DNA from 2 places in the Duganella dendranthematis genome. Region 1 is predicted to be linked to the other one. Evidence: predicted binding sites of a transcription regulator. Region 1 holds the regulator's gene; the other holds the start of a gene.
What was found. The regulator LexA, encoded in region 1, represses DNA repair genes until DNA is damaged. The targets are predictions, from matches to a motif close to ACTGTATNNNNATACAGT.
Positions count from the first base shown of each region.

Region 2: a site for LexA is predicted at 5,340-5,357, ahead of HH213_RS06925 (DNA topoisomerase IV subunit B). Genes of this name have one in related genera too.

Region 1 covers NZ_CP051684.1:660,694-672,606, reverse strand. The annotation lists gene folC (bifunctional tetrahydrofolate synthase/dihydrofolate synthase) at 1-899, shown strand, start outside; gene HH213_RS03160 (SPOR domain-containing protein) at 922-1,950, shown strand; gene HH213_RS03155 (CvpA family protein) at 1,952-2,440, shown strand; gene purF (amidophosphoribosyltransferase) at 2,492-4,018, shown strand; gene HH213_RS03145 (cystathionine gamma-synthase family protein) at 4,021-5,265, shown strand; gene HH213_RS03140 (SEL1-like repeat protein) at 5,374-6,159, shown strand; gene lexA (transcriptional repressor LexA) at 6,156-6,794, opposite strand; gene HH213_RS03130 (DUF5695 domain-containing protein) at 6,888-9,497, opposite strand; gene HH213_RS03125 (DUF5695 domain-containing protein) at 9,544-10,284, opposite strand; gene rpsF (30S ribosomal protein S6) at 10,442-10,828, shown strand; gene priB (primosomal replication protein N) at 10,850-11,155, shown strand; gene rpsR (30S ribosomal protein S18) at 11,171-11,461, shown strand; gene rplI (50S ribosomal protein L9) at 11,489-11,913, shown strand, end outside.
Region 2 covers NZ_CP051684.1:1,483,788-1,495,700, forward strand. The annotation lists gene kdpA (potassium-transporting ATPase subunit KdpA) at 1-1,256, opposite strand, end outside; gene kdpF (K(+)-transporting ATPase subunit F) at 1,256-1,345, opposite strand; gene HH213_RS29845 (potassium ABC transporter ATPase) at 1,342-1,434, opposite strand; gene dapA (4-hydroxy-tetrahydrodipicolinate synthase) at 1,628-2,554, shown strand; gene HH213_RS06905 (hypothetical protein) at 2,551-3,141, shown strand; gene HH213_RS06910 (TorF family putative porin) at 3,485-4,234, opposite strand; gene HH213_RS06915 (AAA family ATPase) at 4,248-4,838, opposite strand; gene HH213_RS06920 (hypothetical protein) at 4,835-5,170, opposite strand; gene HH213_RS06925 (DNA topoisomerase IV subunit B) at 5,382-7,379, shown strand; gene parC (DNA topoisomerase IV subunit A) at 7,677-9,974, shown strand; gene HH213_RS06935 (hypothetical protein) at 10,116-10,583, opposite strand; gene HH213_RS06940 (IgA Peptidase M64) at 10,678-11,913, opposite strand, start outside.

The sequences.
Region 1 (11,913 bases):
CGCAAGCCGGCATGGACGTGGTGATCCTGGAAGTGGGCCTGGGCGGACGCCTCGACGCAGTCAACATCGTTGACGCCGACGTTTCCATCGTCACCAGCGTCGACATCGACCATACCGACTACCTGGGCGACACCCGCGAGAAGATCGGCTTCGAGAAGGCCGGTATTTTCCGCGCCGGCAAAACCGCGATCTGTTCCGACCCGGTGCCGCCGCAGTCGCTGATCGACCACGCCGAAGCCATCGGCGCCGACTTGTGGCTGATGGGCCGCGATTTCAATTATTCCGGCGACAAGCAGCAGTGGAGCTACGGCGGCCGCAACCAGCGCCGCAATTCGCTGGCCTACCCAAGCCTGCGCGGCGCCAACCAGATCCTCAATGCCTGTGCCGCGCTGGCCGCACTGGAAGCGCTCAAGCTGGAATTGCCGGTCGGCGCGCAGGAAGTGCGCACCGGGCTGGTGACGGTGGAACTGCCGGGCCGCTTCCAGGTGTTGCCGGGCCGTCCAACCACCATCCTCGACGTCGCTCACAATCCGCACGCCGCCGCCGCGCTCAACCAGAATCTCGGCAATATGGGTTTTCACCGTTACACCTACGCCGTGTTCGGTTCGATGCAGGACAAGGATATCGACGGCGTGATCGCCGCCATGTCCGAGCACGTCGATCACTGGTGCCTGGCGACGCTGCCGTCGCCGCGTTCGGCCAGTGCGTCGGAACTGGCCGCCAAGGTGCAACTGGTGCAGCCGGAGCGCGACGAACGCACCATCAATGTGTTCGATGATCCTGCCGCCGCGTACGCAAATGCCGTCAGCCGGGCCGGTGAGGATGATAGAATTGTGGTCTTTGGATCGTTCCTGACCGTGGCTGGTGTCATGGCGGCACGAAAATCCTCACTCCACTGAACGCACAGGACTGAAATCACGCATGGGCTTGTTCTCGAAATCCGGTAAAAACAAGCAAGACGCTGGCCAGGACAGCGGCTATTACACCAGCGCAGATGACCAGGCGGCAACGGAACGCGCCCGCTCCAAGCGCGCTTCGTCGGCCGATGGTCCCAAGCGCCGCTCGCGCGACCGCGAAGAGGATGATCCGGTGTTGCCGGAAAAGAAACGCGCGCGCCGCCGGCTGGTCGGCGCCATCATGCTGGCGCTGGGCGTCGCCGTCGGCTTGCCGATGCTGCTCGACTCCGAGCCCAAGCAGATCGCGTCCGATATCGAAATTAAAATTCCATCCAAGGACAAGCCGGTCGCCGAGGCTGCGCCTGCGCCTGCGCCTGCCGCCACCGTGCCGGCCAACGCCGCGCTAGACAGCAGGGAAGAAATCGTCGAGGACGTGAAGCCGGCCGCCAAGCCAGCCGCCACCACCACTGCCGCAGCCACTGCCGCAGCCGCGCCGGTGGTCGCCGCCGTCGATACCACCAAACAGGACGCCGCCAAGGCGGAAGCCAAAGCCAAGGCGGACGCCCGCGCGGAAATCATGGCAAAGGCGCAAGCTGAGCGCGAACTGAAGGCCCGCCAGGACGCCGACTACAAGCAGGAACAGGAACGCAAGCAGGCCGAGGCCAAAGCCGAAGCCAGGCTCAAGGCCGACAAGGACGCCGAACGCAAACTGGCCGAAGCCAAAGCCGCCAAGGCCGCCGAAGCCAAGCCGGCCGCTGCGCCGTCCAAGTCCGACGACGCCCGCGCGCTGGCCATCCTGGAAGGCAAGGGCGCCGCGTCGGCGGCCGAAGGGGGGCAGAAATTCGTACTGCAAGTGGCCGCACTGAGCGACCAGGGCAAGGCGGACGAACTGCGCGCCAAACTGAAAAACGCCGGCATCAGCTCGTTCACGCAGAAAACGCCATCGGGCATTACCCGCGTGCGGGTCGGCCCGTTCGGCAGCAAGGAAGAGGCCGAGAAGGTCAAGGCCAAGCTGACCAGCATGGGCCTGGACGGCCGCCTGGAAACCGTCTGACGTGACGCTCTTCGACTACCTGGTGATCTTCGTGCTGGCCACGTCGGTCATCATTGGTCTGGTGCGCGGCCTGGTCAAGGAAGTGCTGTCGCTGCTGAGCTGGATCGTGGCGTTCGTGGTGGCCAATGCCTACGCGGCGCCGCTGGCGCAGATGCTGCCGGCGGCGGTGCCGGGCGAGGTGCTGCGGCTGATCGTTGCCTTTATTGCACTGTTTATCGGTGCACGGATTTTGATGAGCCTGTTGTCGCTGGCGCTGGACGCCTTGCTCGACGCGGGCGGCCTGAGCTTCATCGACCGCGTGCTCGGCGCCGCGTTCGGCGTTGCCCGTGGACTTGTAATTGTGCTGGCCGCCGTCATCTTGAGTGGGATGACCTCGCTGCCACAACAGGATTTTTGGAAGCATGCGATGTTGAGTCCTTACGCGGAAGAAGGCGTACGGATGGCCAAACCCTATCTTCCCGCTGCCATCGCGCAGCATGTAAATTTTTGAATTCTTTAAATCTGCGTTTTTAAATCTGTAGTCCAGTCCAGGAGCACCATCATGTGTGGCATTGTCGGCGTCGTTTCCCATCAACCTGTCAACCAAATGCTGTATGACGCCTTGCTGCTGTTGCAGCATCGCGGTCAGGATGCGGCAGGTATCGCGACCAATCACAGCAGCATGTTCGCCATGCACAAGGCCAACGGCCTGGTGCGCGACGTTTTCCGTACCCGTAACATGCGTACGCTGCAAGGCAACTCCGGTATCGGTCACTGCCGCTACCCAACCGCCGGCTCGTCGAGCGAGGAGGAGGCGCAACCGTTCTACGTCAACGCCCCGTTCGGCATCACGCTGGCCCACAACGGTAACCTGACCAACTGGGAACAGCTCAAAAAAGAGATGTTCGAGAATGACCGCCGCCACATCAACACCGATTCCGATTCGGAGGTGCTGCTGAACGTGCTGGCGCACGAAATCGAAAAAGCCACGGTCGGCATTTCGATCGACGCCAACACCATCTTCAACGCCGTGACCGTGTTGCACCGCCGCGTGCGTGGCGGTTACGCTGCGGTGGCGCAGATCGCCGGCGTCGGCCTGCTGGCATTCCGCGATCCATTCGGCATCCGTCCGCTGTGCCTGGGCATTAATGAAACCGCCGAAGGCACCGAATACCTGATCGCGTCGGAATCGGTGGCGCTGGAAGGCATGGGCTTCCGCTTTGTGCGCGACATCGCGCCGGGCGAAGCGGTGTTCATCGACACCAACAAGCAGCTGCATTCGCGCCAGTGCGCCGACAATCCGTCGCTGAACCCGTGCGTGTTCGAGTTTGTGTATCTGGCCCGTCCGGATTCGGTCATCGACGGCGCCTCGGTGTACGCCACCCGCCTGAAAATGGGCGAGTACCTGGCCGAGAAAATCAAGCGCGAGCTGAAAGACATGAAGATCGACGTCGTCATGCCGATCCCGGATTCGTCGCGTCCTGCCGCGATCCAGCTGGCGCTGGCGCTGAACGTGGAATACCGCGAAGGCTTCATCAAGAACCGTTACATCGGCCGGACCTTCATCATGCCGGGCCAGGCCGCGCGCAAGAAATCCGTGCGCCAGAAGCTAAACGCGATTCCGGACGAATTCAAGGGCAAGGTCGTGCTGCTGGTCGATGACTCGATCGTGCGCGGCACCACCAGCCGCGAAATCGTGCAGATGGCGCGCGACTCCGGCGCCACCAAGGTGATTTTCGCGTCGGCCGCGCCGCCGGTGATCTACCCGAACGTGTACGGCATCGACATGCCGACCCGCGACGAGCTGATCGCCCACGGTCGCACGGTGGAAGAAGTCTGCCGCGAAATCACCGCCGACGCCCTGGTGTACCAGGACATCGATGCGCTGAAACGGGCGATTTCGGATGTCAATCCGGCGTTGACCAACTTTGAAGCATCGTGCTTCGACGGCGTCTACGTGACCGGCGACGTGACCCGCGAGTATCTCGATAAACTGGAATACGAGCGTCACCACCCGACCAAGGCCGCCGCGCCGGAAGATGCTGGCCGTTCGCAGCTGAACCTGAACCTGGCAGCCAGCGAAGCGTAACTATGAGCGACAAGAAGAACTACGGCTTCACCACCACCATCCTGCACGGCGACCGCCAGAAGGGCATCGAGCACGGTTCGCTGCACAAGCCTATCCATACCTCGGTGGCCTTCGGCTACGCCGATGCGCGTCAGCTGGCGTCGGTTTTCCAGGGCAAGGAACCGGGCTTCCGCTACGGCCGCCAGGGCAACCCGACCATCTCGGCCCTGGAAGACAAGGTCAACAAGATGGAGCAGGGTGTCGGCACCATCTGCTTCGCCACCGGCATGGGCGCGATCGGCGCCGTGGTGCAGGCGTTGTTGCGCACGGGTGATCATGTGGTGTCGTCGGCCTTCTTGTTCGGTAATACCAACAGCCTGTGGCAGACCGCCATGAGCCAGGGCATCGGCGTGTCCTTCGTGGACGCGACCGATGTGGCCAATGTGGAAGCGGCCATCACCGAGAACACCCGCGTGGTCTTCGTGGAAACCATCGCCAATCCGCGCACGCAAGTGGCGGACCTGAAGCGCATCGGCGAACTGTGCCAGGCGCGCGGCATCCTGTACGTGGTGGACAACACCATGACCACGCCCTACCTGTTCCTGCCGAAAGCGGTGGGGGCGGGCCTGGTGGTTAACGCGCTGACCAAGTCGATCGGCGGCCACGGCAATGCGCTGGGCGGCAGCCTGACCGACACCGGCGCCTACGACTGGACCCGCTTCCCCAATATCTACGAGAACTACAAGAAAGCCGCGCCGCTGCAATGGGGGCTGGCGCAGATCCGCGCCAAGGCGCTGCGCGACTTCGGCTCCTCGCTGGCGCCGGACGCCGCGCACCACATCGCGGTCGGCGCCGAAACGCTGGCCCTGCGCATGCAGCGCACCACCGCCAACGCGCTGGCGCTGGCCGAGTTGCTGGAGAAGGATGAGCGCGTCGCCGCAGTATACTATCCGGGCCTGCAGTCGCATCCGCAGCACGCCATCAGTTCGGAACTGTTCCGCGCGCACGGCTCGCTGCTGAGCTTTGAACTGAAGGATGGCCTGGACTGCTTCGACTTCCTGAACCGCCTCAAGCTGGCGATTCCGGCATCCAATCTGGGCGACAACCGCACGTTGATCATCCCGGTCGCGCACACCATCTTCTACGAGATGGGCGCCGAACGCCGCGCCTCGATGGGCATTGCCGAATCGCTGATCCGCGTCTCGGTCGGCATCGAAGACACCGCCGATCTGCTGGATGATTTCTGCACCGCCCTCGAAGGCTGCTAATTGCTTTTGCCCCCGGTGGCGAATAACCAACGGGCGATATGTTTAGTTTGCTCAAAGTTACCTTCTTGGATAGACTTGATTTTTAAGCACTTAAGTCGAGGGGTAACCATGAAAGCCGCTTTTTTACTGATGGCCGCGCTGGCCGTGGGCAATGTCGCACTGGCTGACGAATTGACCGACGCCAACAAGCTGATGGAAGCGAAGAATTATGCGGGCGCGATGCCGCTGTATGTGAAGCTGGCGTCGGCCGGTAATCCTGCAGCGCAGTTCCGGTTGGGCGAGATTTACTGGTATGGCGAAGGTATGCCTGCCGATACCGCCAAGGGTGACGAGTGGTTCCGCAAAGCGAGTGCCGCCGGCTACGCCGAGGCCAAGGCCGCCCTGACGCTGACCACACAACGCCAGGCCCGTCAAAAAGACATCGACTACTACGTGCAGGGTTATGACGGCGCCGATGTGGCCCTGTCCAATGCCAAATGCGTCACGCCGGACATTCCGGCACGCTCGACCAACAAGCAGGAAATCAAAGGGGTCGGGGATGGCATCGATGCCTGGATGACCTGCTACAACGGCTTCGTGCAAAAGCTACAGGAGTTGCTGCCAGCCGGAAAGGCGATTCCCGCCGACCTGTCCAACCTGATGACCGATGCCGAGATTGGCCGCGCTTCGGCGCAGATGGACCGCGCCTACAGCGCAGTGATTCAGGATGCCCGGCGTCAGGCCGACAAAATCGTTGCCGCGCGCACTGCATGGCAGGCTGGCACCAATGAGTATGTCAGCACGGAGAACGAGCGTACAGCCCGTCACAAGGAAATGCGCGATCGCGAAATACTGGACTTCGCGACCGCATCCGGATCGGTGCGGGATGTCGCACCGAACAACATCAAGCGTTAGTGCCAGGTGCGCATCAGGCCGACCGCCAGGCCTTCCAGCGCGAACTCGTCCGCTTCCGGATCGACGGTGATGATCTTGAAGTCCGGATTTTCCGGCAGCAGTTCGATCAGGCCGCCGGTCTTGCGGTAGCGCTTGACCGTGACGTCGTTGCCGATGCGGGCGACGACGATCTGGCCGTTCTTGGCGCTATCGACTTTTTTCACGGCCAGCAGGTCACCGTCCATGATGCCGGCGTCGCGCATCGATTCCCCGCGTACCTTCAGCAAATAATCCGGCTTGGCGGCGAACATGGCCGGGTCGACGTTGTAGTTGGTTTCCAGGTTTTCTTGCGCCAGGATCGGCGAGCCAGCGGCCACGCGGCCGATCAGCGGCAGCGACATCATCAGCGCGGCCGGAATTTTCGACGCGGCCGGTTCGGCGTGCACGCCCAGCAGACGGATGCCGCGTGAGGTGCCGGCGGCGATTTCAATCGCACCCTTGCGGGCCAGCGCCTGCAAGTGTTCCTCGGCGGCGTTGGCGGACTTGAAGCCCAGTTCATTGGCGATCTCGGCGCGCGTCGGCGGGAAGCCGGTGTTTTCGATCGCGTCCTTGATCAGATTCAGGATTTGTTCCTGGCGGGCGGTGAGCTTAAGCATGGGGTACGGTGAGCCTGTGTATATAGACAGTCTGTATTTTTGTACAGTATGCCTTGAAATGCAAGGGAATTTGTTGCCTCGGACGAAATAAATTCACTTGGTGCGCCAGGCGGTCACTCCCTCTGTCAACGTCACCAGCGCGTCGTTGCGCTTGCCGTCGCGCTCGACGATCACGCGCGCGGTCGGCGTCGATGCCGTGCGCGGCGCCAAATGCAGCGTGATGGCGCCGTTGCGGATGTCGATATCGGCGCTGTCGATCTTGCCGGCTTCCAGCGTGATCCAGGTGCGGGTCGAGGCGACAAACAGGCGACTGCGGGCGCTGTCCTTCGGCGTGATGTGCAGCGTGGCGCCGTCATTGCGCAGGTTGGCGCCAAAGGCCAGCCAGCCGAACACCGGATCGTTGAGAACGTAGGTGGCGGTGGCGTAGGCGTGGCCGTAGAAGCCCATGCCGTAGTCGCCGCTGTAGGCGTCCCAGCGCATCATGTCCGGCCAGGCGTGGAACGCGGCCGAGGCAAAGCCTTGCTGGTCGATATTGGTGATGCCGCCCAACAGGCCACCGTACGCCACGCGCAGCAGGTGCAGGTCGGTCGGGTTGGCGCGGTAGGCGGCAAACAACGGCACCGCGTTCAGCGTCGAGCCGTAGTGGTGCAGCTGGCGTTCGATGCGGCGCGTCTTGCCGCCGTACAGGAAGTCCCAGTAGCGGCGGGCGTTGCCGTTATAGCCCCAGCTTGGCAGCGTCGGGTCGTAGCCGAGGATGACCTCGCGCGTGATGTCGGCCTGCTTCTGGTAGCCGAAATAGCGCATCCAGGCGTAGACCTCGGCCTGGCCCGTCGAGTCCCACGCCATCTCGCTGCCGAACGGGTAGGCCAGCGAGCGCCAGTGGTCGGCGCGCTGCTTCATCAGGCGTTCCATATTGGCGGCTTCGGCTTGCAGGCCTTCACGTTGCAGGTCTTGCAGGATGTCGACGAAGACGTCGCCTTCCATCAACCCGAACTGCGCGTATTCGGGCGCGTCGCGCTCCATCGCCACCACGGTCTGGTAGGCGTGTTGCAGATACCAGCGCCAGTCGTGCGCGGTGACCAGGCCGCTGTGGTTGCGCGCCAGGCGGTACAGCACCCAGTGGCCGATCGCCACGTGCGGATAGTTGTAGGCGCGGCCGAGGTCGCCGGCATCCTTCTTGTTCCACGAGGTCCAGCTCTTCCAGTCTTGCGTGGCGCCGTAATAGGCCGGGAAGGCTTGCGGATCGTAGTAGAACAGGCTCTTGCGCACAGCGCCGGCCTGCGGGCCTTCCGCTACTTGCAGTTTGCCGAGCACGGTCTCGTTGACCAGGCGTTCCAGCCTGGCCACCTCGGCCGCGTCCGGATTGTCGAGTTGTTTCATGATGGCCGCGACCCAGCTGCCGGCGCCGCCTTCGTCGCTCATGCCGGAGATCCACACGCGGGTGTCGTCGGTGACGATGCGTTTGGCGTCGTTGTCGTAGGTCAGGATCGCCGGCGCACGCTGGAAAGGATCGGTCTTGTCATCGAACCATTGCTGCGTGGTGCTGAAGCGGCCGAGGTCGGCCACGGCCTGTTCCAGCGGCTTGGTGATGAAATAGCTGATGGTCTGCACGCTGTGGTCGGCGTAGGTGATGTTCAGCCGCGCCGGTCCCCAGCCCTGGCTCTTGATGGTATAGCGCAGCCAGCCTTTGGCGGTGGCGCTGGCTGGCGCTGTGGCCGGCGTGGCAGTCAGCGCGCCGGCCGGTTCGGCGCTGATGGCGGAGATTTTCTGTGCACTGTGCAGGAACAGTGTGGCGTCCAGGTCGGTCGGTACCACGTAACCGGGGATGCCAATCGCCACCGGCCGCTGCTGCGCCACCAGCGTCTGCTCGATGGCACGGATGGACTGCGCGGTGACAAAGCGCACGCCGATCTCGCGCCGTTCGCCCGCTTGCAGCGTCAGGCTGGTGGGCGTATTCCATTGCTGGCCGGCGGTTTTCCAGTCGGTTTCCGCATAGGCCTTGCTGGCCACGGTCCAGTCGTAAAAGCCCTCGGCGGTCTGCGCGCGTTTGCTGTTGTCGTCGATCGGGCGCCAGGCTTCCAGCGGCGTATGGCCGTCCGGCAGCACCAGCAGCGCCGGACCGGCGCCGTTGAGGCGCGTCACCTGCACGTAACCGGCGTCGCGGCCGATGTAGGGATCGGCGAAGCTGGCGCTGGCGTGGGCCTGCTCCAGCGTGCGGTCGGTGATGATGTTGTCGAACACCATCGGCATGCCGAGGCCGCCGATTTCCACCGGCCGGGCCGAGCGATTGATCAGCGTGAAGCGCAGCACCAGCGCGCCCTTGTCGTTGAGCCAGCGTCGCTCCACCGTCAGCGGCAGGCCGGCGCCGAAGGTGGCGCTGATGTCGGCGGCGGCCAGCGCGGGGCCGGCCGCCAGCACGCGCACCGGCTTGCGTTCCCTGGACGAGGAATAGTCCTGCCAGGCGCCGTCGCCGCTGCGCAGTCGCAGGTTGAGGTCGCCGATATGGGCGTAGCCATTGCCGCTGCGCTCGGCCTCGCGCGTGCCCGGCGTGAAGTCGAAGCCGGGATCGCTGACCGGCGTCAGCCGCGCCAGCGTCTGCGTGTCGGTGCGCAGGGCCAGCAACAGTTGCGGCGTGCTGTAGGCGCGCTCGGCGGCGAAGCAGGGAAGGGCGGCGAGGAGGGCGGCGGCGAACAAAGATTTCATGTGCATTCCTGAGGGCAATGCACACATTCTAACCAACTCGCCGGCTTTAGCGGACTATGAAGTGCAGGCCGATGTCGCGCTTGGCGCCGGGTTTCAGCGTGAAGCCGCCAGTGACCCAGCTTGGGTGGTTTTCGCCGCTTGCGCGCTGCTCGGCCGGCGGCTGCCAGCTGTCGAGTGGCGTGCGACCGTCCGGCTGCACCCGCAGCGTTGGCCGCTGGCCCTCCGGCCGCCTGACTTCTACCACACCCTGGTCGCCGGGGCGGGCCTTGACGCCGCCGCTCTGGTCGACGATCAGCGGCATGCCGGCCTCGGCCACCTCGACCGGCTGCTTGCTGCGGTTGATCAGCGTGTAGCGCAGCACCAGCGCGCCCTTGTCGTTGATCCAGCGGCGCTCCACCGTCAGCGGCAGGCCGGCGCCGAAGCTGGCGCTGATGTCGGCCGCGGCCAACGCCCGCACGGCCGGCAGCACGCGGACCGGCTGGCGTTTCGCGAAGGTGGCGTAGTCTTGCCAGGCGCCGCCACCCTGGCGCAGTTTCAGCGTCAGGTCGCCGATGTGGCGGTAGCCGTCGAACTGGCGTTCTTCCTCGCGCGGGCCGAGCGTGAAATCGTGGCTGGGGTCGCTAACCGGGGTCAGCCTGGACAAAGTCTGGGTGTCGGTGCGCAGCGCGAACAGCCATTGCGGCGTGCTGTAGGCCTTGGTCTGGATGGCCGGATAATCGGCCGCCAGGGTAGGGGCGGCGGCCAATACGGCCATCGGCAGCAACCAGGTGGATAAATGTGGTGTCATGGGCAATCCTGTTTGAACGACAATACCGGCACTGTAACACCAGCATGGCCGGGCTGGCGTTCCGCCTGAAAAGCTGGTATAGTCGCGGGCTTACCTCTTCCCACACCTGTCTTGACGCCAGGGTGGGCTCATTTTCAAGTCCTTAAGGGAGTTATACATGCGTCACTACGAAATCGTATTTATCGTCCATCCGGACCAGAGCGAGCAAGTGCCCGCCATGATCGAACGTTACAAAGCAACCGTAACGACTCGCGGCGGCTCCGTGCACCGCGTTGAAGATTGGGGCCGCCGCCAAATGGCTTACCCAATCCAGAAACTGGCCAAAGCGCACTACATCTGCCTGAACATCGAAGCAGACAACGAAACCCTGGTTGAGCTGGAAACCGCATTCAAATTCAATGATGCCGTTCTGCGTCACCTGACCGTCAAGCTGAAGAAAGCCGAAACCGCTCCTTCGCCAATGATGAAGTCGGTACAACGCGAAGATGCAGCGAAATCGCATCGCACCGAAGCTCCAGCCGCTGCTGCTCCAGCCGCTGCTTAATTGGTCTGAGAAGGAACCGCGCTGAACCAGCTCCAGTTCATCGCCCTCATCGCCGAACGGGATGCAATACGTTACACCCCGGCCGGTATGCCGATCGTCAATGCTGTACTCCAGCACCGGTCGCAGCAGATGGAGGCGGGCATCGCCCGATTGAGCGAGTTTGAAGTGTCCGCGATTGCCGCGGGCGAGATTTCAAGCCGCTTCAGTCAGACGCCGCTGGCAGGACTGTATCAGTTCACCGGTTTTCTCAACAAGAAAAGCCGCAATAGCAAAAGCCTGGTGTTTCACATCATTGATTTTAGTGCTGTCCAAGACAGCGCAATTTAAATACAGGAGCCTAAAATGGCATTCGGTAAAAAGTTCGACAAAAACAAGCTCAAGCTGAAAGAAAAGCGCAAGCAACAAAACCCACTGTTCAAGCGCAAGAAGTTCTGCCGCTTCACCGCCGCTGGCGTTGAGCAAGTAGACTACAAAGACGTAGACACCCTGAAAGACTTCGTCCAGGAAAACGGCAAAATCATGCCAGCACGTCTGACCGGTACCAAGGCGCACTACCAGCGTCAAGTTGACACCGCGATCAAGCGCGCTCGCTATCTGGCCCTGCTGCCGTACACCGATCTGCACAACGCTTAATCGCGGCAGAGTAACTGGAGAAGAACTATGCAAATCATTCTGTTGGAAAAAGTTGTCAATCTGGGCAACCTGGGTGAAGTCGTTAAAGTTAAAGACGGCTACGCACGTAACTTCCTGATCCCGCAAAAAATGGCCCGTCGTGCAACCACGTCGGCTATCGCGGAATTCGAAGCCAAACGCGCTGAACTGGAAAAAGCTGCTGCCGCCAAGCTGGCCGCTGCCCAAGCCCAAGGCGAGAAACTGAACGGCATGACCGTGACCGTTTCGCAAAAAGCTGGTGTTGACGGCCGTCTGTTCGGCTCGGTCACCAACTTCGACATCGCTGAAGCGCTGAGCAAAGCCGGCTTCGCAGTGGAAAAAGCTGCTGTGCGCCTGCCAACCGGTCCGCTGAAGACCGTCGGCGAGTTCCCAGTCACCGTTTCGCTGCACACCGATGTGCTGGCGGAAGTGAC
Region 2 (11,913 bases), 820 kb from region 1:
AGGCCGGTGCCGACGCCGCCGAAGATCACTTCGCCGAACTGGATCAGCAGCATCGGGATCATGCCGCCAAGCGGCGTAAACGAGTCATGCATGGCGTTGACGGCGCCGCACGAAGCGGCCGTGGTGACCGCCGCGAACAGGGTTGAGGCGGAGATGCCGAAGCGGGTTTCCTTGCCTTCCATATAGCCCATGCTCTGGTCGACGTTGAGCGCCTGCAATGCCGGATGGGCGCTCTGCTCGGCGCTCATCACCACGCAGGTGCAGACCACGAACAGCAGCGTCATGGCGCCCAGCACGGCCCAGCCCTGGCGGCGGTCGCCGACCAGGCGGCCGAAGGCGAAGCACAGGCCGGCCGGGATGATGAAGATCGCCAGCATTTGCAGGAAGTTGCTCAGCGCGGTAGGGTTTTCATACGGGTGGGCCGAGTTGGCGTTGAAGAAGCCCCCGCCGTTGGTGCCCAGCATCTTGATGGCTTCCTGCGACGCGACGGGGCCCATGGCGATGGTCTGGGTGGTGGCGGTCAGGGTTTCGGTGACCGGCTGACCCTTGGCGTCGAGCACGGGCTGGCCGTCGGCGCCGGTTTTCGGCTGGCTGTAGGTGACCGGGTCGAGCAGCTGCACTTCCTTGTACGGCGCGAAGTTCTGGATCACGCCTTGCGCCATCAGCACCACGGCCAGGATCAGCGACAGCGGCAGCAGAATGTACAGGGTCGAGCGCACCAGGTCGACCCAGAAGTTGCCGATCGATTTGGCCGAGCGCGACGCGAAGCCGCGAATCAGGGCGTAGGCGACGGCGATGCCGGTGGCGGCCGAGAAGAAGTTCTGGCCGGCCAGCACCAGCATCTGGGTCAGGTAGCTCATGGTCTGTTCACCGCTGTAGCCCTGCCAGTTGGTGTTGGCAACAAAACTGACGGCGGTGTCGAAGGCCGAATCGGGCGAGACGTTGGCCATCGCCTGCGGGTTGAGCGGCAGCCAGATTTGCAGCCGTTGCAGCGCGTAGGTGGCCAGGGTGCCGAGCACGCTGAACGCCAGCAGCGACAGCGCGTAGGTTTTCCAGCTCTGCCCCTCTTTCGGGTCGACCCCGGCCACGCGGTAGATCAGGTTTTCAATTTTGGCCAGCCAGCCGAAGCCGCGCAGCGGGCTGGTGCCGGCGGCGTTGCCGTCGCCGACCCGCGCCAGCACGATGCCGAGCGGCCAGGCCAGCGCCAGCAGCACCGCCAGGAACACGATCAGCAGGATTATCGATTGCATGCTCATCACAGATCCTCCGCTTTCAGCAGGGCCACCACCAGGTAGACCAGCAGGCCGGCGGAAGCAATCGCGCCGATCAGGTAGAACGTGTTCATGGCTGGCCTCCCAGTTTGGCGCAGCCGGCGGCCATGGCCACCGTCAGCAGGTAGAACAGCGCAATCGCGCCGATAAATACTATGTCCATCACACCCTCACAGGTCTTGTTTTGATAGCTTGAAGCTTAGCCAGAAGGGTCTAAAGATTTTGTAAAGACTTGCCGGCGGGGTGTAAACAAAGCGTAAAAATTTATGGTTTCTTTACGCCGGGATGGCGACTCTTTAGACCATTTTTACGGGGGCTTGGCTACGCTGGTTCCATCGCAACCACCTTGGACTATCATGAATTGTTTACACGGCATCTGGGTGCCGCTGGCCACCCCCATGCGCCACGGCGAGATCGACCTGGCGCAGCTGCAACGGCTGGCCGAGCGGGTGATCGACGCTGGCGCCCACGGGCTGGTGGTGTGCGGCACCACCGGCGAGGCGCCGCAGCTGGACCTGGCCGAGCAAAGCGCGGCGCTGGCGGCGGTGCTGGAGGTGGCGCACAAGCGCTGCCCGGTATTGATGGGCATCGGCGGCAGCGACACGTTTGCCGCCGCCAGCCGCGTGCTGCAATTCGACGACGAGGATCTGGCCGGCTATCTGGTGTCGACACCAGCCTATGTGCGGCCATCGCAAGAGGGTCTGGTGCGTCACTTCGAGACCATCGCCGACGCCACCGCGCGGCCGATCGTGCTGTACAACGTGCCGGCGCGCACCGGCGTGACGCTGGAACTGGCCACGGCGCAGCGGCTGGCGCAGCGGCCGCAGTTTGCCGCGATCAAGGAGGCCGGCGGCAGCTTGCAGCAGATGACCGATCTGGTGCAGCAGACGCCGTTGTCGGTGCTGTGCGGCGACGATGTGCTGCTGTTTGCCGCGCTGTGCGGCGGCGCGCATGGGGCGATTTCGGCGTCGGCACACATTCGCACCGATTTGTATGTACAGCTGTTCGATCTGGTGCGCGCACAGCGGCTGGCCGAAGCGCGCGCACTGGCGGCCGCGCTGCTGCCGATGATGCGGCTGCTGTTCTCGGAGCCGAATCCGGCGCCGCTGAAGGCGGCGTTGGCAATGCAGGGTCTGTTGCGCGACGAGCTGCGCCTGCCGATGGTGCCGGCCACCGACAACTGCCGCCAACAATTGGCCGCCGCGCTGGAAAATCTCGATGCGCTGCCGCTGTACCGGCCGGGCAAGGCCACACCGGTCGCCAAAATGATGGAGGCCGTATGATCGTCGCCCTGACTGGTGAAGACGGCGACAGCGCCGTGGCCGATCTGGCCGAAGACTTGGCCATGCTGCGCGTGGCGGCCGGCAAGCGCGTGCTGCTGGTCTCGCCCAATCCGCGCCCCTACGATGCCCAACTGTTCGACGATCTGGTGATCGACGCCTCGCTGCGCAGCCAGGACACGGCGCTGGCCCGCGCCGGCGTGATCCTCGCCCTGCTGCGTCCCGAAGCGCTGGAGCGCGACGGCTGCGCCGAACTGCTGGCGCGCCTGAAGGTCATGCAGAGCGTGAACCCGTCGGCGCGGGTGCTGGTGACGGTGGCGCACGGCCGCCGTCCGCTGACCGCGCACCAGGCCGGCTGCGTGCTGGTGTTCGTCGCCCAGCTACCGCACGCGCGTCTGGCTGACACGCTGGTGCTTGAAGACGGCCACGACACCTACCACTCGCGCCACAGCGAACTGGAACTGCAAGCCTACAAGGAAGACCGCAAGCTGTGCGCACCCGAGGTACGCCACCTGTACCGCGAGATTTTCCCGCAGCACGGCAGCTACCACCACATCGGCGCCTTGATGCCAAGATCCTGCCCGCTCTGAGGCGGGAGGATACAGGGGGTGGGTATCTATTTTTCGCGTTTTACTAAAACGGTCTAAATCGTACTATTTAATACTAGACAGTGATATTTCGTTCTAAGGAAGTGGTTGAGGGAACCAAATCTTGCAGGCGCTCTAACTTTAGTAAGCTTTAGAGTGATTTAGCACTGTGTAGTACTGTTTAGAGGCTTTTAGTAAAAACGCTTTTCAGGGGAACCCACCATGGCTACCCTGCAATTTCCCATGCGTCTACCGCCCAAAGCCGCGCAAGAGCAGCGAAGCCGGTTCAGCGCCGAAGGCCAGGCAAGCGCCGCCGCCATTGCGGCGCGGCGCCCTCCCCGCAGGCTTAGAACACCTTGCTGAAGGTCAGCTGCAGTGCAGTCTTGCCGAGGAATTTGCCGTTGGCGGCTGAGGTGTAGGCCGACTCCTGGGCGTTGGTGCCGATCACCGCCAGCGCGCCGGTCACCGCGCCGAAGTCCTTGGTCAGGCCCAGCTTCCAGTCGGTGTAGGACGCGGCATCGTTATGACGGACATTCTGGCGGCCGCCGTGCAGGTTGACGGTCCAGCCATCGCCGGCGTCGATGTTGGCGCCGATGTCCAGATAGCCGCTGTTCTTGCTGTCGGCAAAGCCGAACAGATTGGTCACCGCATGCGAGTACTTCACGTAAGCCGGGCCATAACCCAGCTGGCCATAGATCTCGGTGGTATTGGCGCTGACCGGCAGGCTATTGGAAGCGTACACATAAGTCAGCACGCCGACGTCATACGCCACATCGGCCGTCACCTGGCCGCGCTTGCCCGCATACAGGTCCAGCTCGACGCTGCCGTCGCCGCCCGCGTCCTTGATCCAGGTGATGGTCGAGGCCCAGGCGCCGGCGTACAGGCCGGTCGGGTTGTTCACATAATCGGCGCCGCCCTGCAAGGCCGGCTGCAAGCGCGTCTGCGAAATGCCGCGATAGCGGTAATCGCTGATCGCCGCCACGTTGAAGCTGACCGCGTTGTCCGGCACGGCGGCCGGCGTGGCGGCCGCGTCTTCGGCGCGTGCGCCGGTGGTCAACAAAGCAGCAACGGCTGCGGCGAGTGCTAATTTTTTCATGCTCTACTTTCTATCAGTGGTGGAAAACTTCGCGGTACAGCCCGTCCATATCGGCCGGGGCGGCGCCGCGAATAACGGTGCTGGCCAGCGTCGCCGACATCACCCGCGACGCGTAGGCGCGCGCCGCAGCGCGCTCCTCGTCGCTGGGCGGGACGTCGCCGCCAACCAGGACAAACAGCACGCGCAGGCCCGGATTGAACATGCGCGCAGCATTCAGGCGGGCGATCAGCTTGTACTGGCTGGCCAGATCGACCTGCTGCGGCGTCACCGGCACGTCGATCGGCACAATCGCCAGCCGCGCGGCGATCAGCGCGGCGCGGCTGGCGGCCGTGTCGCGGCCCTCGGTGTCGATGACGATATCGTTGTAGCGGGTGCGCAGCAGTTCCAGCTCGCCTACCAGCGTGCGGCCGCAGATGGCGCGCGCGGTCACTCTGGGCCGCACGCCGGCCGCCGCCAGTTCGCCGCACCAGGCGCAGGCGGCGGCGCGCGGGTCGGTGTCGACCAGCAGCACGCGGCGGCCGGCGCGCGCCCGCAGTAGCGCCAGGTTGTTGGCGACGATGGTCTTGCCGGCGCCGCCGCTGGGGTTGGCGACGGCGATGATCATGCGGCGGCCCGCTGCGCCAAGGCCGTCATGCGGCCGAATTCGGCGCCCGGCAAGGCCCGCATCACGGCTTCCATCACCTGTCCGGCCAGCGCCCGCGACAGGCACAGCCAGACCTTGACGCGGGCGCCGTGGTCGCACGCCTCGACCCGCATGAATTCCATGCCAGCGCCGCAGGTGCGCATCACCAGCGCCCGCAGGTCGGTCACGGCGGCGGCATCCACGGTCAGCTGCATCAGGCAGCCGCGCGGCGCCGCCGCTGGCGTCGCGCGGGGCGTGCTGCGGGGCGGTTTGGCGCGGCGCTGGGCGGCTTGGGTGTGGAAAAAGGCGTGCATGACTAACCTCCGGGTGAGCGTTTCGATACCTGTCAGCTTAGCGACGGCGTCGTAAAAACGGTCTAAAAAGGCGGGCCTGGGCTGTAAACATCGTGTATAAATTGCGCAGTGCGCAATTTTTGCCCGCGATCAAACGCGGTTGAGGATAGAATACGCATTAATCGCCGCACCTGTACATAAACCCAGTATCAAAAACACAAGCTGCTCACGTATGGCCACCAAAAAACCTGTTTCCGACTATAGCGAATCCTCCATCCGGGTCCTGAAGGGGCTGGAACCCGTCAAGCAACGCCCGGGCATGTACACCCGCACCGAGAACCCGCTGCACATCATCCAGGAAGTGATCGACAACGCCGCCGACGAAGCGCTGGGCGGCAATTGCCATAACATCATCGTCACGCAAAATGCCGACGGCAGCGTCACGGTCGAAGACGACGGCCGCGGCATCCCGGTCGGCCTGCACCCGGAAGAAGGGGTGCCGACGGTGGAAATCGTGTTTACCCGGCTGCACGCCGGCGGCAAGTTCGACAAGGGCAGCGGCGGCGCCTACGCGTTTTCCGGCGGCCTGCACGGGGTCGGCGTATCGGTCACCAACGCGCTGTCCAAGCGGCTGGAAATCACGGTGTGGCGCAAGGAGCCGAACGGCACCGGCCTGCACCACCTGGTGTTCGAAAACGGCGACGTCACCGAACCACTGAGCTCGGTGGTGGCGCCGCGCGACGGCAAGAAATCCGGCACCAAGGTCACGGTGTGGCCGGACGCCAAGTATTTTGATTCGGCGGCGATCTCCACCACCGAGCTGCAACGCCTGCTGCGCTCGAAAGCCGTGCTGCTGCCGGGCGTGTCGGTCACGCTGGCCAACGGCAAGACCGGCGAATCGCAGACCTGGCAATACAACGACGGCCTGCGCGGCTACCTGACCGAAGCACTGGCGCAGTCGACCGACGGCGAGACCTTGATCCCGCTGTTCGAGGGCGAACAGTTCGCCGGCCCGGACGCCGAAGGCTTCGCCGAGGGCGAAGGCGCGTCGTGGGTGGTGGCGTGGACCGAGCAAGGCGCCATCGTCCGTGAATCCTACGTCAACCTGATCCCGACGCCGAACGGCGGCACCCACGAATCGGGGCTGCGCGACGGCCTGTACGGCGCCGTCAAAAACTTCGTCGAAATGCACTCGCTGCTGCCGAAAGGCGTCAAGCTGCTGCCGGAAGACGTGTTCGCGCGGGCCTCGTTCGTGCTGTCGGCCAAGGTGCTGGACCCGCAATTCCAGGGCCAGATCAAGGAACGCCTGAACTCGCGCGACGCGGTGCGGCTGGTGTCGACCTACTCGAAGCCGGCGCTGGAACTGTGGCTGAACCACCATGTCGACTACGGCAAGAAGCTGGCCGAACTGGTCATCAAGCAGGCGCAGTCGCGACTGCGCTCGGCGCAGAAAGTGGAAAAGAAAAAATCCTCCGGCGTGGCTGTGCTGCCGGGCAAACTGACCGACTGCGAATCGACCGACGTCGAGCGCACCGAACTGTTCCTGGTCGAGGGCGACTCGGCCGGCGGCTCGGCCAAGATGGGCCGCGACAAGGAATTCCAGGCGATTTTGCCGCTGCGCGGCAAGGTGCTGAACTCGTGGGAAACCGACAAGGACCGGCTGTTCGCCAACAACGAAATCCACGACATCTCGGTGGCGATCGGCGTCGACCCGCACACGCCGCTGGACAAGCCCGACCTGTCCGGCCTGCGCTACGGCAAGATCTGCATCCTGTCCGATGCGGACGTCGACGGCTCGCACATCCAGGTGCTGCTGCTGACGCTGTTCTTCCGCCACTTCCCCGGCCTGATCGCCAACGGCAATATTTGCATCGCGCGGCCGCCGCTGTACCGGGTCGACGCGCCGGCGCGCGGCAAAAAGCCGATCCAGAAGCTGTACGCGCTGGACGCCGGCGAGCTGACCGCCATCGAAGACAAGCTGCGCAAGGACGGCCTGAAGGAAGGCGCGTGGTCGATCTCGCGCTTCAAGGGCCTGGGCGAGATGAACGCCGAACAGCTGTGGGAAACCACCATGAACCCGGACACCCGCCGCCTGCTGCCGGTGGCGCTGGGCGGCTTTGGCCTGCACGAATCGGCCGCCCGCTTCAACATGCTGATGGGCAAAGGCGAAGCGGCCGCGCGCCGCGCCTGGATCGAAGAACACGGCAACGAAGCCGACGCAGACATTTAATACAAGCACACCATGACTCAAGCAAACCTCTTTGACGAACCGGCGCCGCAGGACGACGACGCCGAGCAAACCACCGACCAGGGCGCGCCGGCGCCGGCCAGCGCCCCCAACGCCGCCGAACCGGGCGTCTCGGACCACCCGGTGCAGCCGGCCGCGCAGGCGGCAGCCCACGCCGCCGCCGAAGCGCACGCCCACGGCCAGCCGCTGCCCGCCGATGACGGTGGCGATGGCAAGGATGATGGCAACGGTGGTGGCAACGGCGGCGGCAACGGCGGCGGCGGCGGCGGCGACGACGGCATGTTCGGCGGCGCCGGCGGCGGTGACGGCGGCGACGCCCTGACGCTGTCGACCTTCGCCGAGCGCGCCTACCTCGACTACGCGATCTCGGTGGTCAAGGGCCGCGCGCTGCCGGACGTGTGCGACGGCCAGAAGCCGGTGCAGCGCCGCATCCTGTACGCGATGAACGAAATGGGCCTGAACAGCAGCGCCAAACCGCGCAAATCGGCCACCGTGGTGGGCGATGTGCTGGGCAAGCTGCACCCGCACGGCGACCAATCCGTGTACGACGCCATGGTGCGCATGGCGCAGGACTTCTCGCTGCGCTACCCGCTGATCGACGGCCAGGGCAACTTCGGCTCGCGCGACGGCGACGGCGCGGCGGCGATGCGCTACACCGAAGCGCGCCTGACGCCGATCGCCAAAGTGCTGCTGGACGAAATCAACCAGGGCACGGTCGACTTCCAGGCCAACTACGACGGCTCGACCGAAGAACCGTGCCTGCTGCCGGCGCGGCTGCCGATGGTGCTGCTGAACGGCGCCTCCGGCATCGCGGTCGGCCTGGCCACCGAGATCCCGTCGCACAACCTGGGCGAGGTGGCGACCGCCGCGGTCGCCATGATCCGCAACCCGAAGATCACCCACAGCGAGCTGATGGCGCTGATGCCGGGCCCGGACTTCCCCGGCGGCGGCCAGATCATCACCCCGCCGCAGCAGATCGCCGACATGTACGCCAGCGGCCGCGGCTCGATGAAAGTGCGGGCCCGCTGGAAGATCGAAGAACTGGCGCGCGGCCAATGGCAGGCGGTGGTGACCGAACTGCCGCCGGGCACCTCGTCGCAAAAAGTGCTGGAAGAAATCGAAGAACTGACCAACCCGAAGATCAAGCTGGGCAAGAAAGCGCTGTCGCCGGAACAGCTGGCGCTGAAATCGCTGATTTTGAATTCGCTCGACACCATCCGCGACGAATCGGGCCGCGCGGCGCCGGTCCGTCTCGTATTCGAACCGAAATCGAAAAACCAGGACCAGACCGAATTCATGCTGATGATGCTGGCGCACACCTCGCTCGAATCGTCGGCCTCGATCAACCTGGTGATGATCGGCGGCGACGGCCGGCCGCGCCAGAAAGGCCTGGGCGAAATCCTCAGCGAATGGATCACCTTCCGCTTCGCCACCGTGACCCGCCGCACGCAGTACAAGCTGGGTAAAGTCGACGCGCGGATCCACATCCTGGAAGGCCGCCAGACCATCCTGCTCAACATCGATGAAGTGATCCACATCATCCGCAACTCGGACGAACCGAAGGCGGCGCTGATGGCGCGCTTCAACCTGAGCGAGATCCAGGCCGAAGACATCCTGGAAATCCGCCTGCGCCAGCTGGCGCGCCTGGAAGCGATCAAGATCGAACAGGAACTGGCCGAACTGCGCAAGGACCGCCAGCAACTGCAAGACCTGCTGGACAACCCGTCGTCGATGAAGCGCGCCATCATCAAGGAAATCGACAACGACGCCAAGACCTTCGGCGACGCCCGCCGCACGCTGATCGAAGAAGCGCAGAAAGCCGTGGTCGAGCAGAAGGTGGTGGACGAGCCGGTGACCGTCATCATTTCGGAAAAAGGCTGGATCCGCGCCCGCAGCGGCATCGGCCACGACGCCGCGCAATTCACCTTCAAGGCGGGCGACGCGCTGTATGGCGCGTTCGAATGCCGCACGGTGGACCACCTGCTGGCATTCGGCAGCAACGGCAAAGTGTATTCGGTGCCGGTAGCGGCCTTGCCGAACGCGCGCGGCGACGGCGTGCCGGTCACCACGCTGATCGACCTGGCGTCCGGTTCACGGCTGTTGCACTACTTCGCCGGCGCCGGCGCCACCCGCCTGCTGCTGGCCAGCAGCGCCGGTTTCGGCTTCGAGAGCAAGGCGGCCGACCTGGTCAGCCGCAACAAGAGCGGCAAATCGTTCATCACACTGGACGACGGCGACGTCCCGCTGCCGCCGACCGTGATTCCGGACACGGCCAGCGCCGTGGCGACCCTGTCGTCGGGCGCGCGGGTGCTGGTATTCGGCATGGATGAAATGAAAGTGCTGACCAACGGCGGCCGCGGCGTGATCCTGATGGAGCTGGGCGACAAGGAAGCCCTGCTGGCGGCCAAGCCGATCAGCCAGAAAGGCGTGACCGTGCACGGCATCGGCCGCGGCGGCAAGGCGCAGGAAGAACGGCTGTCGGCGTCGGCGCTGGCGGTCCACTTCGGCAAGCGCGCGCGCAAAGGCAAGGAACTGGCGACCAAGATCAAGCCGAGCGGCCTGGTGCCGATCGTCTAACCCGCACGGCGGCACACCAGGGTCCGACCCCGCAGGGGTCGTACCCTTTACGGTGCTCAGCGCGCTGCGGCGCATTCATAAGACAAAGGGTCTGACCCCGCATGGGGGTCAGACCCTTTTTTACGCCGTGCGGGTTAGTGCTTAGTGCTTGGCAGCGGCTTCTTTGACTTCAGCGTCGGCCTTGGCTTTGGTGGCGGCGGTTTTGTTCGCGGCCAGGGCTTTGTCTTCGGTGGCGTCAACCGAAGCCTTGATCGCTTTGGCGTCAGCTTTCACCGATTTTTTCTCGGCTTTTTCTTCGGCTTTGGCTACGGCTTTGTCGCCTTTGGCAACTGCTTTAGCTTTGTCTTCTGGATCAGCCTTGGCCACTTTTTCGTTGGCTTTGGCTTGTTCCACGCCTACTTTGGCTTGCTGCTCTTCATGCACCTTATCAGCTTTGGCGATGGCTTTGTTGGCTTTGTGGTCAGCCTTGGCATCGACCTTGGCTTCTTTCTGCTGCGCCTTGGCGACGTCTTTGTTGGCATCGGCTTGTGCCTTAGCAACGTCCGAGGTTTGAGCAAAAGCGGCGGTAGCGAACAGGCCGGCGATCAGGGTAGCGATAATTTTGTTCATGATGTGATCCCTTTCGGTGTTGTTTGAGTAAGTGAGATACAGCTTAAGCCTCGCCCGCTCCGCACACTGTACGCTAGCGTACTAAACCCCCGGTTTATTTTTCCGGCCGGGAATACAGATCGATGATGGTGCCGATCGCGTCCGCACACACCGAGCAGAAGGTGTCGCTGCGGTCGAACATGATGCACTGCATTTCAGGCCGGTAATAACCGGTGGCCTCGTAGTTGGCGCCCTCGAACGCGCCGACCGTGTGGCGGTGCGGATCGCGCGAGAACAGTTCATTGCTCTGCTGCAGATCGCGGCGGAACAGCGCGCTCATCTCCGACTCCGGACGGTTGTCTGCGCGCAGCGCGGCGCGTTCCTTCTGGTAGGCGCGCGACGCGGTCTCGTAAGCTTCTTTCGGCCACGGCGTCGGCAGCGGCGTGCCCTCCTTCACGAACTTCTTCCATTTCAGATTGGCCGGATCGTGCAGCGCGGTGGCGTTCGGTTCCCACGGTTCGCGGCGTTCGCCACCGGTGGCGTAGGCGACCGGCGAGGTGTAGTACTCGTCGGCCAGGCCGGCGAAGTGGTGGCCGAATTCGTGCACGAACAGGTAGTTGGCCCAGTCGTTGTCGGCCGCCGCCGTGCTGAACTGGCCGAAGATGCCGCCGCCGCCGTAGGTTTCGTTGTTGACCAGGATTTCAATGAACTCATACGGCGCGTACTGCGCCAGTTCGCGCAATGCGCGGTTGTCGGTGGTCAGCACGTAACGTTCGCTGCCGAAGATGTCGTAGCGCGCGCCCAGCTTCGACGCATGATGGACGCCGGTCGATGGCCGCGACACGCCCGATTCCTCGGTCGGCAGCGCGATGGCCCAGACGTTGAAGTCCTTGGCGCGCTCCTTGAACGGCGACACCTGGAACAGGTGGTCGGCCAGGCGGCGGGCGGCCGCCTCGAACTTCTTCATCTCGGCCTGGGTGTAGCCGTCGCCGACGATCAGCAGGTCGACCTTGTCTTCCGACGGGCCATTGACGCGGATGCCGATCGGCTTGACCGGCGCCGGCGGCTGCTTGCGGATCACGTCCTGCGCGTCCGGGTTGACGTCGGCGGTCCACACCACCGAGAACAGGTTGCGCTCGTCGCGCTTGAGGATGCGCACGCGCACCGGCTGCTCGGGACGCGGGAAACGCACCGACTCCTCGAAGCCGCGGTTGATACTGGCCGCTTCCTCGGTGCTGCGCCATTCGGCGAATACCGTGCTGAAACCGCGCGAGTACAGCAGCTTGCCGGTCTTGGCATCGACCACTTCAACCATGTTGTTACCGCGGTTAGTGGTGTCGATGGTCTGGCG